DNA from 2 places in the Paenibacillus crassostreae genome. Region 1 is predicted to be linked to the other one. Evidence: riboswitches for the same ligand, from Rfam matches in the RefSeq annotation. Region 1 holds a riboswitch; the other holds the start of a gene.
The links. A riboswitch is a leader RNA that binds a small molecule or an ion and turns the genes downstream of it on or off. The one in region 1 is predicted to bind cyclic di-AMP.
Positions count from the first base shown of each region.

Region 2: it holds a riboswitch for cyclic di-AMP, as region 1 does, so the genes downstream of both, LPB68_RS11810 (resuscitation-promoting factor) here and LPB68_RS09650 (hypothetical protein) in region 1, are expected to answer to the same signal.

Region 1 is NZ_CP017770.1:2,052,982-2,058,538, reverse strand. It holds gene LPB68_RS09660 (MTH1187 family thiamine-binding protein) at 68-370, shown strand; gene LPB68_RS09655 (hypothetical protein) at 1,029-1,922, shown strand; cyclic di-AMP (ydaO/yuaA leader) riboswitch at 2,287-2,484, shown strand; cyclic di-AMP (ydaO/yuaA leader) riboswitch at 2,569-2,751, shown strand; gene LPB68_RS09650 (hypothetical protein) at 2,876-3,271, shown strand; gene kdpF (K(+)-transporting ATPase subunit F) at 3,425-3,502, shown strand; gene kdpA (potassium-transporting ATPase subunit KdpA) at 3,560-5,239, shown strand; gene kdpB (potassium-transporting ATPase subunit KdpB) at 5,257-5,557, shown strand, end outside.
Region 2 is NZ_CP017770.1:2,534,008-2,539,564, reverse strand. It holds gene LPB68_RS11820 (HD domain-containing protein) at 1-232, shown strand, start outside; gene LPB68_RS11815 (TatD family hydrolase) at 260-1,030, shown strand; cyclic di-AMP (ydaO/yuaA leader) riboswitch at 1,231-1,443, shown strand; gene LPB68_RS11810 (resuscitation-promoting factor) at 1,710-2,846, shown strand; gene rnmV (ribonuclease M5) at 2,962-3,510, shown strand; gene rsmA (16S rRNA (adenine(1518)-N(6)/adenine(1519)-N(6))-dimethyltransferase RsmA) at 3,511-4,395, shown strand; gene yabG (sporulation peptidase YabG) at 4,491-5,387, shown strand.

The DNA.
Region 1 (5,557 bases):
TCGAAGTAGTTTTGAAGAAGCTGATTCAAGAAGTAATTTCATTATCAAAACTTTTAGGAGGTGTCATATGGCTATTGCAGAAGTAACCGTCATTCCGATCGGAACGCAGACGACAAGTCTAAGTGCTTACGTAGCAGATATGCAACGAGTTCTGAAAGAACAAGAAGGCATAACATATCAGTTAACATCGATGAGTACCATTATAGAAGGTCCCCTTGGTATGGTGTGGAAAGCTATTGCTGCTTTGCATGAATCTCCATTTAGTTCAGGAGCAGAACGAGTATCGACTTCTGTTAAACTAGATGATCGTCGGGATAAGTTGTCATCCAGTGCACAGAAGATACAGTCTGTTCAAGATCGATTAAAGTAATCCCAATCTACCAGGTAATGCGTAGGTCGGGGGTTCAATTTCTTTCATCAGCATCTTTCGTTAGTTTTTCCCGTACTATCAACGTTTGTCACTCGTTGAATGTAGCGGATAGGCTAACGTAATTCCTACACTTTCCTAGCACTAAATTATATGAACGTCAGCGTATAATCTCGGTAAATATGAAGCTTCCTACGGTAATATAGTAGGAGTTTTTTTGTTATGTCGAACGATCAGCGTAAGGGTAAAACGGTTATGCGCAAATTGACCGCCGAGTAACGCAGTAAGGTAGTTATTTCTTTCGGATTAGATCAGGCGTTTGATCTGTTTTATCCTTGTTGATGAAAATCGTCCAAGCACCAATGATGATTTTCCGTGGCTAGAAGAGAAAACCACATAACGGTTTGCCGCTTTAAATGATTTATTACAAATCAAAGGATATCAGGAATATAACTTAATACCACTAAGCAAGTTTTTAGCTTTTCTCAGGATTAATCAGCGTTTTTTCTGCTTCGAAAGATGATCTTACCCCGACTTAAGTCCAGTAGAATATTAGCCTGCGGATGGAGTGTTAATGATTTCCTCTTGTTGTATACTAACATCTATACGTTACCATCAGAAATATCAAAAAATAGTTGTCATAATGGAGGAGTTCCTTAGTATGCACAGAAAACCTAAGTTTTTAAAAGTGATGATAGTAACAGTCGTTTCGCTGGTGATATTGGCTGGATGTACTAATGAGACTGATGAAATGTTCAAGACGGGCATCGGAGAAGTGACAGAAGCCATCGGGGATACAGCTCAGAATATCAGCTCAGATTGGAGTGCGGAATTGAAGAAAGATGGGTTGCAAAAAGAGATATCACTCACACAAGAGGTAGGCTCTGCATCGACCCTGAATATGGATAATGCGGTAGGAAATATTGAAGTTATAGCAGCTACAGATGATAACCTTATCGTGAACGCAACACTCTCATTTCCGAAATCATCATTACGTGAAGCAAAATACCAAGAAATCCTGGATCAAGCTGAAGTCTCGGTCGTGGTACAAGGGGATCAATTGAAGATTGTTACACATCCCCAAGGTAACTCCAAGAAATCTTTGTGGACATGGGCAGAGGATAAATACGGATTCTCAGAGTTCAGCATTGATTATAAGGTAGAGTTACCGGACTCGGTGAATCAATTCGATCTCACAAATAATGTGGGTGAATTGACACTTCGGAATCTAAAAGGGAACTATGATGTTGTAAGTGATGTGGGCACGATCAATATTGAGGGTGCACAGATTCAAGGGGAATCCACTGTACAATCAGATGTCGGTCGAATTCAACTCGGGATTGAACAGATGGAAAGTGATAGCAGTCTCAAGGTGAATACGGAAGTTGGTGGGATTACTACTACACTAGCTGGAACTCTTCAATGTAGCTTGAATGTTGAAAGTGATCTCGGACAAATTACAGGAGTTAATAAAGGTAAAAGCGACATCAATGGAGGTGGGCCATTATTATCGCTCACTTCAGCTGTGGGCTCCATCGCAGTAGAGCGTCCTTAAGTCATCTACGAAAATAAGAACAATTAATTTATGAAATTTTAAGCTTTCTATCATCTCAATTTAAGCGAGAATATATATTCTAAAAGTACCCCCTTTTAGAATATATATTGACACAAGGTTCCGCCGGTTAGTTAACTGGCGGGGCCTATTTTGTTTATAGGGGTAAATCCCAAGAATCATCATAATAATCCAAAAATGAGATATAGAGAGCATGAACAAGCAGGAAGGAGAGAAATATCATTGTAAGCGCCATTATTAACCTGAATGATTGAAATTTCCTTTTAAGAAGGCCTCGAGTCACCTTTACACTAATTTGGGGCGGGTGTATGATTCATATCGAAATACAAATTGTTATTATTTTCAATTCTTAGTTTTGCTGAGTCCCTACCTTTAAGGTGGGGAACGGGGGAACCAAACGTAGCAACCTTTTTTCGGTGTGAGAGTCGAAATTAGGAAGCTACAGGGGTGAATCCTAGATAAGGCTATTAAGCCTTATCTAGGTAGAGCGACTCTCACCGCTCGAATCCGACAGCTAACCTCGTAAGCTTAAGTTTGAGAGAGGAATGATGAATCTTGTGATCGAAACTATCGATCGAAGGGCGCTCAAGCTGCTCTGCGGTTATTAATTGTGATGGATGTTGAAAGAATGTCTTGAACGCTGAATTCTGTGAAATTCAGAAACGGGGGAACCAATCGGAGATGTCTGCTGCGTAAACGCCGGATGTTTCCATGGGGTGAATTTTTCGGCTATTGTATTTCAAAGCCGGGAATAGGGCGACTCTCTCGCCCGAATCCGACAGCTAACCTCGTAAGCGTACAGGGAGAGGCAGCAAACCGCCTTCTGGCTGGTTCGTGGATTTATTTTGTCATGGACTAACAAAGAAGCTCTGGGAAAGCTACTTTTTCGCTGAGCTTCTTTTTTGTTGTCTTTAAACGTATAGGAGGACCTAATAATGGAAGATGATGTCATTTTGGTTATCGCTCCTAATGAGGACGGACGGAAATTCGTAAACCAATTAATTTATAATAAAAAGTCATTTGCGGTGCTGACTAACAGCCGTACAGAAGAACTGGATTACCTAGAAATGGGTGCAAAACATGTTGTTAGAATCGATACTTATATGACTAAAAAGTGGATTGTACCACATGTGGCAGTGGGAAGGATTTATATTTTCGAAAGTAGTCTTAACTTAAGTTGTAGATATCTTCAAATATGTCGTCCATGGACGACGCGTGAGATATACATTATAACCCGATACTCTAGCCCTCGAGGGGTCTATCGAGGAATGGGTGCAGATCATGTCATTTATACGAAAAATGGAGACGTTGGATTTCTCCTTGAGAAATAAGCTCAGGATGAATCATCAAAAATCTACTTGAGAGAGGGGCATTCCCATAATGATGGATGTCTATATGGTCATCACGTTAATTGTTGGATTTGGATTATTGTTATTGTTCACACATTGGTGCGGAACGTTGGTAGATAGAGGGGGCGGGGAACAATGATCGTTGTACTTGCATTGACCTTAGTCATCTTCATTTACCTGATATATGCGTTAATCAATCCAGAGAAATTCTAGGATTGCCATAATATTGTGAACTAACAGAAAATTCATCTCTATAGGAGGATATAAAGCATGGACTTACTGCAAATAGGAATTGTGATTGTCGTACTACTGTTGCTGGTGAAGCCACTCGGTACTTATATGTTTCATGTATTCTCCAATGAACCTAACCGAACGGATAAGGTTTTCGGTTCAACGGAAAATGTCATCTACAAGCTGATCGGATTAAGAAATCGTAATAGTATGAATTGGAAGAAGTACGTACTGAGTTTTATTGCTACGAATGCGGTGTTAATCGTTATTAGTTACGTACTCCTACGTCTTCAAGGATTACTGCCAGGAAATCCGAGTGGGAACGAGAATATGGAGGCTTCACTCGCCTTTAATACGATCATCAGTTTTATGACAAATACCAATCTACAGCATTATAGCGGCGAGAGTGGATTGACGTATTTAACCCAAATGGCATTTGTTACGATGATGATGTTCACATCGGCAGCATCAGGTTTAGCGATTGCGGTTGCATTTATTCGTGGGATTACTCGACGCGGTGAAGGATTAGGTAACTTCTTTCAGGATTTTACCAAAGCTATTATTCGTATCTTCATACCACTAGCTTTTATCGTTACGATCGTATTAGTTGGTTTAAAAGTACCCCAAACGTTCGACCCAACGGCTACAGTAACAACGTTTGAAGGTGTTGAGCAACAGATAACGATGGGTCCTATCGCTTCGTTGGAATCCATTAAACATCTCGGAACGAATGGTGGTGGATTCTTTGGAGCCAACTCGTCACATCCATTTGAGAATCCAAGTCCATTAACCAATGTTATCGAAATATTAAGTATGTGGATGTTAGCAGCCTCACTACCTTATATGTTTGGTCTGTTTGCTAAAAACAAGAAGCAAGGATGGGTCATATTCTCAAGCATGATGATTCTGTTCTTGATATTCCTAAGTATTAGTTATACGTCAGAGAAAGCTGGCAACCCGGCAATCAATTCGTTAGGTATTGAATCTTCTCAAGGTAGTATGGAAGGCAAAGAAGTTCGATTCGGTATAGCACAATCGACTCTATTCTCTACTGTTACGACGGCTGCGACAACGGGATCAGTCAACAATATGCATGATACATTAACGCCTCTTGGAGGAATGGCAGCACTTGGTGAAATGATGCTGAATGTCGTCTTTGGAGGTAAAGGTGTCGGACTGGTTAACATGTTGATGTACGCCATACTAGGTGTCTTTATTTGCGGACTTATGGTTGGACGAACGCCAGAGTTCTTAGGACGGAAGATCGAGGCCAGGGAAATGAAGCTGATTGCACTCGTTATTCTGGTGCATCCATTTATCATCTTAGTGCCTACGGCGCTCTCATTTATAACCTCTTCGGGCTATGATTCATTAAGTAATCCGGGATTCCATGGTTTAACCCAGTCCTTATATGAATACACTTCATCTGCCGCTAACAACGGATCCGGTTTTGAAGGACTAGGAGATAATACGATATTCTGGAACGTTTCAACAGGACTCGTAATGTTCTTTGGACGTTACATGTCGATTATCGCTATGCTTGCAGTAGCAGGTTCACTTAGTGCTAAGAACCCCGTAGGTGAAACAATCGGTACATTTCGTACAGATAACAAGCTATTTATTGGAATATTGATCAGTGTTGTCTTATTGATCGGCGCGTTAACGTTCCTTCCGGTCATTGTTTTAGGCCCTGTGGCCGAATTTTTAACACTCCATTAGAACGAGGTGCTTGAACGATGAATAATAAACGCCAGAGCATGTTCAATGGTGAAATAGCCAAACATGCTGTTAAAGAAAGCTTTATAAAATTGAATCCGATGTTTATGATGAAGAATCCTGTCATGTTTATAGTTGAAGTAGGGACATTTGTTGTACTTATGATGGTACTATTTCCAAAGTACTTCGGAACTGAAGATCAGATAGGATTTAATATTAGTGTCTTCTTAATTCTGTTATTTACGGTCTTGTTCGCGAACTTCGCTGAAGCATTGGCAGAAGGACGTGGGAAGGCACAAGCGGATTCCTTGAAAAAAGGAA
Region 2 (5,557 bases), 480 kb from region 1:
TCCAAGTGATCTTCCGTATGATGTATTTCATTCGGGAGATGAAGTAAGTCAGAAGCAAATATTATTGTTAGATCGACAAGAAAGACTAATGGAAATATCAGAAGTATCGGAAATTGTACGTTCGATAAGCGGGCTACAACATGGGAAGTTCCGGTTATATTACCCTGAAGAGAAAATCAATGCAGTAATATCATCGTTCCCTATGGCAATTGCACACATTTTCACACCATAGAATTATGATTTGAAAGGAGTTTTTATAATGGACTTGTTCGACACACATACACATCTGGATGCTCCACAATTCGACGAAGATCGTGATGAGGTAATTGCACGCGCTGTTGAAGGCGGAGTTAGTAGGATGGTTAATATAGGATTTAACAGAGAGACGATTCCGACAACGATGGCACTCGCTGAGAAATATGACTTTATCTATGCTGCTGTTGGTTGGCACCCAGTGGATGCGATCACAATGAAGAAGGACGACTTAGAATGGATTGCATCCCTTTGCCAACATGATAAGGTTGTAGCCATTGGTGAGATCGGGTTGGATTATCATTGGGATACTTCTCCTAAAGATATACAACAACAAGTGTTTCGCCAACAGATTGGACTAGCCCGGGAATTAAAAATGCCAATTGTGATTCATAACCGAGATGCCCATGAGGATGTAGTTAGAATTCTAAGAGAAGAGAAGGCCAAAGACGTAGGAGGGATTATGCATTCTTACTCTGGTAGTTGGGAAACTGCTAAAATATGCCTTGATATGGGATTCCATTTGTCGTTTGGAGGTCCGATCACATTTAAGAATGCTAAACAACCAAAAGAAGTATTAGCACAGGTGCCCATGGATCGATTATTACTCGAAACTGATTCCCCATATCTTACACCACATCCATTTCGTGGAAAGAGAAACGAGAGTGCTCATGTTAGGTTAGTAGCAGAAGCAGCGGCTCAAATAAAAGGGATGGATTTAGAGGAAATTGCCCAAATAACCACCAAAAATTCACTGGGTTTATTTGGGATTATGTGAAAACGGGAGTAAAATGGATGAAAAATAGAGAATTCGAGACTTATTTATATCTACTCATCTCTAAAAGAGAGAATATTACAAAATTTTAACCATTTATTCAGAATTTCGTGGTTGAAACGTGCTTTACAACATGCATAGAAACACGATATCATCTTTTCAGTGATAAAAGCTGATCGAATTTGATAGCTTATTATTTTCTTGAACCAGTCTCGCTAAATCTCCTAACTATTGGAGAACGGGGGAACCAATATGACTGATACTGATTATTGATAGACACAGGCATATCTGATTTCTTTTATTGGGTCTTTGGGGTGAATTCAAGGGCATCCGCCATGAGCGGTTGACCTAAGATCGGGCGGCTCTCTTTCGTCCAAACCCGACAGCTAACCTCGTAAGCGCAATGAAGAGAGGCAACCTCGTGCATGTATTTCCGTTATTCAGACTATCGGAAAGCCACGAAAGAGTTCCTCTAACTCTTTCTAATGGCTTTTTTTGTTTTAGAATAAAGACAATTTTGTCATCATACTCTTGTAAATAGGAGGTGACAATCATGACGAGCAGACCGGTACATGATGCAGGTTAGAATTTATTCTACTATCCTGTAAAAATTTAATAATAGTCGCGTCAAAGGCAATTAGGTTTTATTTTAGACGGCGAGGCTATGAAGGAGGATCGGAAAGTGGGCATTTTCAAAGAAGAAACCCATGATTCATCATCATCCAGCATGACTTACGCACCGCGTTGGAAGGTTGAAAATTTAAGTAAGATCTCAGTAGCAGCTATTGCCCTAATAGCGATTACCTTGACTGTTCTTTTGTTCAGTAGCATTCATGGGCGTAAACAGGTGTATTTGGTCATTGATGGACAAGTGAGTGCCATCGAAACGCAACATGCTATGCTAGATCAAATGTTGGAAGAACAAGCGATTGTTCTAAGACCAGAAGATAAGGTATCCGTTTCACTTAATAGTTCGCTTGAAGATGGGGATAAAGTCCATATTCAACGTGCAGTTGAAGTTAATTTAACAGCCGACGGTGAATCTATAACTAGGTTTACATCACAAAAGACAGTACAAGATGTTATTCAAGATATAGGTATTACTTTGGATGAAGACGATAAAGTATTTCCTGAGTTGACGACAGAGATAACAGATAATTTGGAGATTAAAGTTATTCGAATTAATAAGCAGATTGTTGAACGTGTGGAGGAACTCCCCTTCCGTGTCATCAAGACATCCGACCCAACGATTGTGAAAGGTAATGTCAAGGTGGTTCAGAATGGACAGTCTGGAACACTGGTTCAACAAATCGAGAAAATATATCAAGATGGACAATTTGTAACGATGAGTTTGGTAGGAAAAGAAGTAGTGGAAGCTAAGGACAAGGTCGTTGCTGTGGGTACGAAGGTGGAGAAACCTAAGGCTGTTGTAGCAACAACTACTGTTAGCACTAAGAATGTAAACTCAAAGAATAATCGAGTCAGTAAAGCTGGCGTCGATTTCACTTATAAAAAAGTGCTTAATAACGTATCCATGACGGCATACTCTGCCGAAGAAGACGGTATTGGAACGCGGACTGCATCAGGCACACGAGTAACAGAAGGTCGTACGATTGCAGTGGACACTAGCGTTATTCCTATGGGATGGTGGGTGTACATTGAAGGTATTGGCTTCCGTCGTGCAGAAGATACAGGTGGAGCAATCAAGGGGAATAAGGTTGATGTATATTATGACTCCATACAGAATGCCCGTAACTTCGGACGCAAGAATGGTAAAACAGTATATGTGATAGGACCTGTTAAGCCTGAACTGAACTAAATCTGTTTTACAATAGCTTTATATTCCTATACTATTAAGGTCATATGGAAGTCATGCTAAGAAGAGGATTAATCCTCTTCTTTTTGTTATATTCGCTCTGGAGGGAAGAATCGTTATGATTAAGGAAATTATTGTCGTGGAGGGTCGCGATGATACAACAGCTATTAAGAGGGCGGTAGAGGCGGATACCATTGAGACAGGCGGTTCCGCTATTAATGCACGAATAATACAGCGAATTGCATTAGCACAGAAGCGCAGGGGGGTTATTATTTTTACTGACCCTGACCATGCAGGCGAACGCATTCGCAAAATAATAGCTAATAAAGTACCAGGATGTAAGCATGCTTTCATACCAGAAGCCGATGCGACTCGTAAAGGGGATATTGGTGTGGAGAATGCATCTCCTGATGCGATAAGACATGCTTTAGCTCGAGTACATACATCCTACGAGGGTGCAGAGAGTTTAATTGACATGGAGGATCTTGTTGGAGCAGGTCTTATAGTTCACCCGAATGCAGCTGCTCGGAGAATGGAAATGGGTAATATTCTTGGAATAGGGTATTGTAACGGCAAGCAATTTCTGAAACGTCTCGCCATATTTCAAATTACGCGTGATGAATTCATTAGTGCCCTCGCCCAAGTTGAAGAGGGAGGTAAAGAATAGATGAATCAATTAGATAATATTGCTACACCAGGACGAACGAAGGATATCATTAGACGCCATGGTTTCTCTTTTAAGAAGAGCTTGGGTCAGAACTTCCTCATCGATCAGAATATTCTGAATAAAATTGTTGAAGCTGCAGAGTTAGATCCCACCAAAGGGGCTTTAGAAATTGGTCCAGGGATTGGTGCACTTACAGAAAGGCTAGCACAAAGTGCGGGTACTGTGACTGCGGTGGAGATTGATAAACGTCTTATTCCTATACTTGAAGAAGTATTGGAGCCATATCCGCATGTACATGTCCAACAAGCAGATGTGCTTGATGTAGACTTACCAGCGTTGTTTGAATCTAATTTCAAGGATGTGTCTAAGGTAAGTGTTGTAGCTAATCTACCGTATTATGTTACGACACCTATTCTGATGAAGTTATTGGAAGAGAAGCTTCCATTGGAGCATATTGTTGTCATGATTCAGAAGGAAGTTGCTGAACGTATGGCTGCATCACCGGGTGGTAAGGAGTATGGAAGTCTCAGTATTGCGGTTCAATATTACAGTGTGCCGAAGTTGATTTGTACTGTACCACATACGGTCTTTATTCCTCAGCCAAATGTAGATTCAGCAGTTATTCGTCTAACTGTTCGTGAACAACCACCAGTTGAGACAAAGGATGAAGCGCATTTCTTCGATGTGGTACGATCCTCATTTACTCAGAGACGGAAGACGATTTCGAATAACCTGAAGAGTAGATATACGCTTCCCGAAGGACGCGAGCGAATTGATGCCATGTTAGTGCAAGCTGGAATAGAACCTTCAAGACGCGGAGAGACACTTAGCTTACAGGAATTCGCGACACTTAGTAACGTGTTATATGAAGCGGGTATTGTTTAGAGAAGTGTAGAGTAGTAATCCAACGGCTTAAATATGAAGAAAATATGAACCAATAGAGATCATTGCCCATACCATGAGGTAGGGGTGATGTTCTAATGAATTTGGGCGACTTGGTTGTCCGCCGCTCATATGGCGGAGATATAGCGTTCCGTATTGAAGAATTGCAGCAAGACTACGCTATCCTGAAAGGCACAGAGTTCCGACTATTGGCGGATTCTCCGCTTAAAGACTTAATGAGAGCACCAACTGTACCTGTAAGCGAAAAGATCCAGCAGGCGCAAGCAAGAGCCAGCGAGTCTTTATCGTCGCTTCAAAGGCAACGCAAGGAGCAGTCAGCTCTCCATCAAGCTCAATTAAGCGGAGGAAGAGATCTAGCGCAGGAAGTCTCATTCTTTGAAATACCAGGTAAAGTACTTCATTTGGATGGAGATCACAATTATTTGCAAAAAAGCCTTCGAATCTATGAGCAACTACGTGTGCCTGCAGAGGGACATTATGTTAGGGAGTCTGGCATGGCGGATGCCTTATATCGTCTATTACCACAGGTCCAACCTGATATTGTCGTAATCACAGGTCATGATGGCGTATTAAAGCATAGGCAGAACCGAGACCTGCATAGCTTGAGCAGCTATAAGAATTCTCAGAACTTTGTATCTGCCATTCAGGTGGCGCGAAAGTATGAACGTCATTTGGATTCTTTGACCATTGTAGCAGGTGCTTGTCAGTCTCATTTTGAAGCGTTGCTTCAGTCGGGAGCTAATTTTGCTAGTTCACCAGGTCGAATTCTTATCCATGCGCTGGATCCTGTATACGTAGCAGCTAAAGCTGCATTCACATCCGTTCGAGAGACGATTAACATGAATGATGTGTTGAGCAATACAATTAGTGGTAGCCAGGGTGTGGGTGGAGTTGAGTCTCGTGGAAGTTATCGAATGGGCTTACCCCGTCTGAATGATCTTTCTACTCTGAAAGTAACACCTTCTGCGATGTAATAGCAACAGCCCGGAGTCTATTTTTCAAAATATAAGAAAGTATAAGTTTCACTTGAATCAATTTCATAATCACCGATGCATCTAAATCGATTTGCGTAATTATGAAAATGATTTTTGATACTTTCTTATATTTCCGCTGAAACGGATGCCGTCTTTGAAAAAGGGCGTCA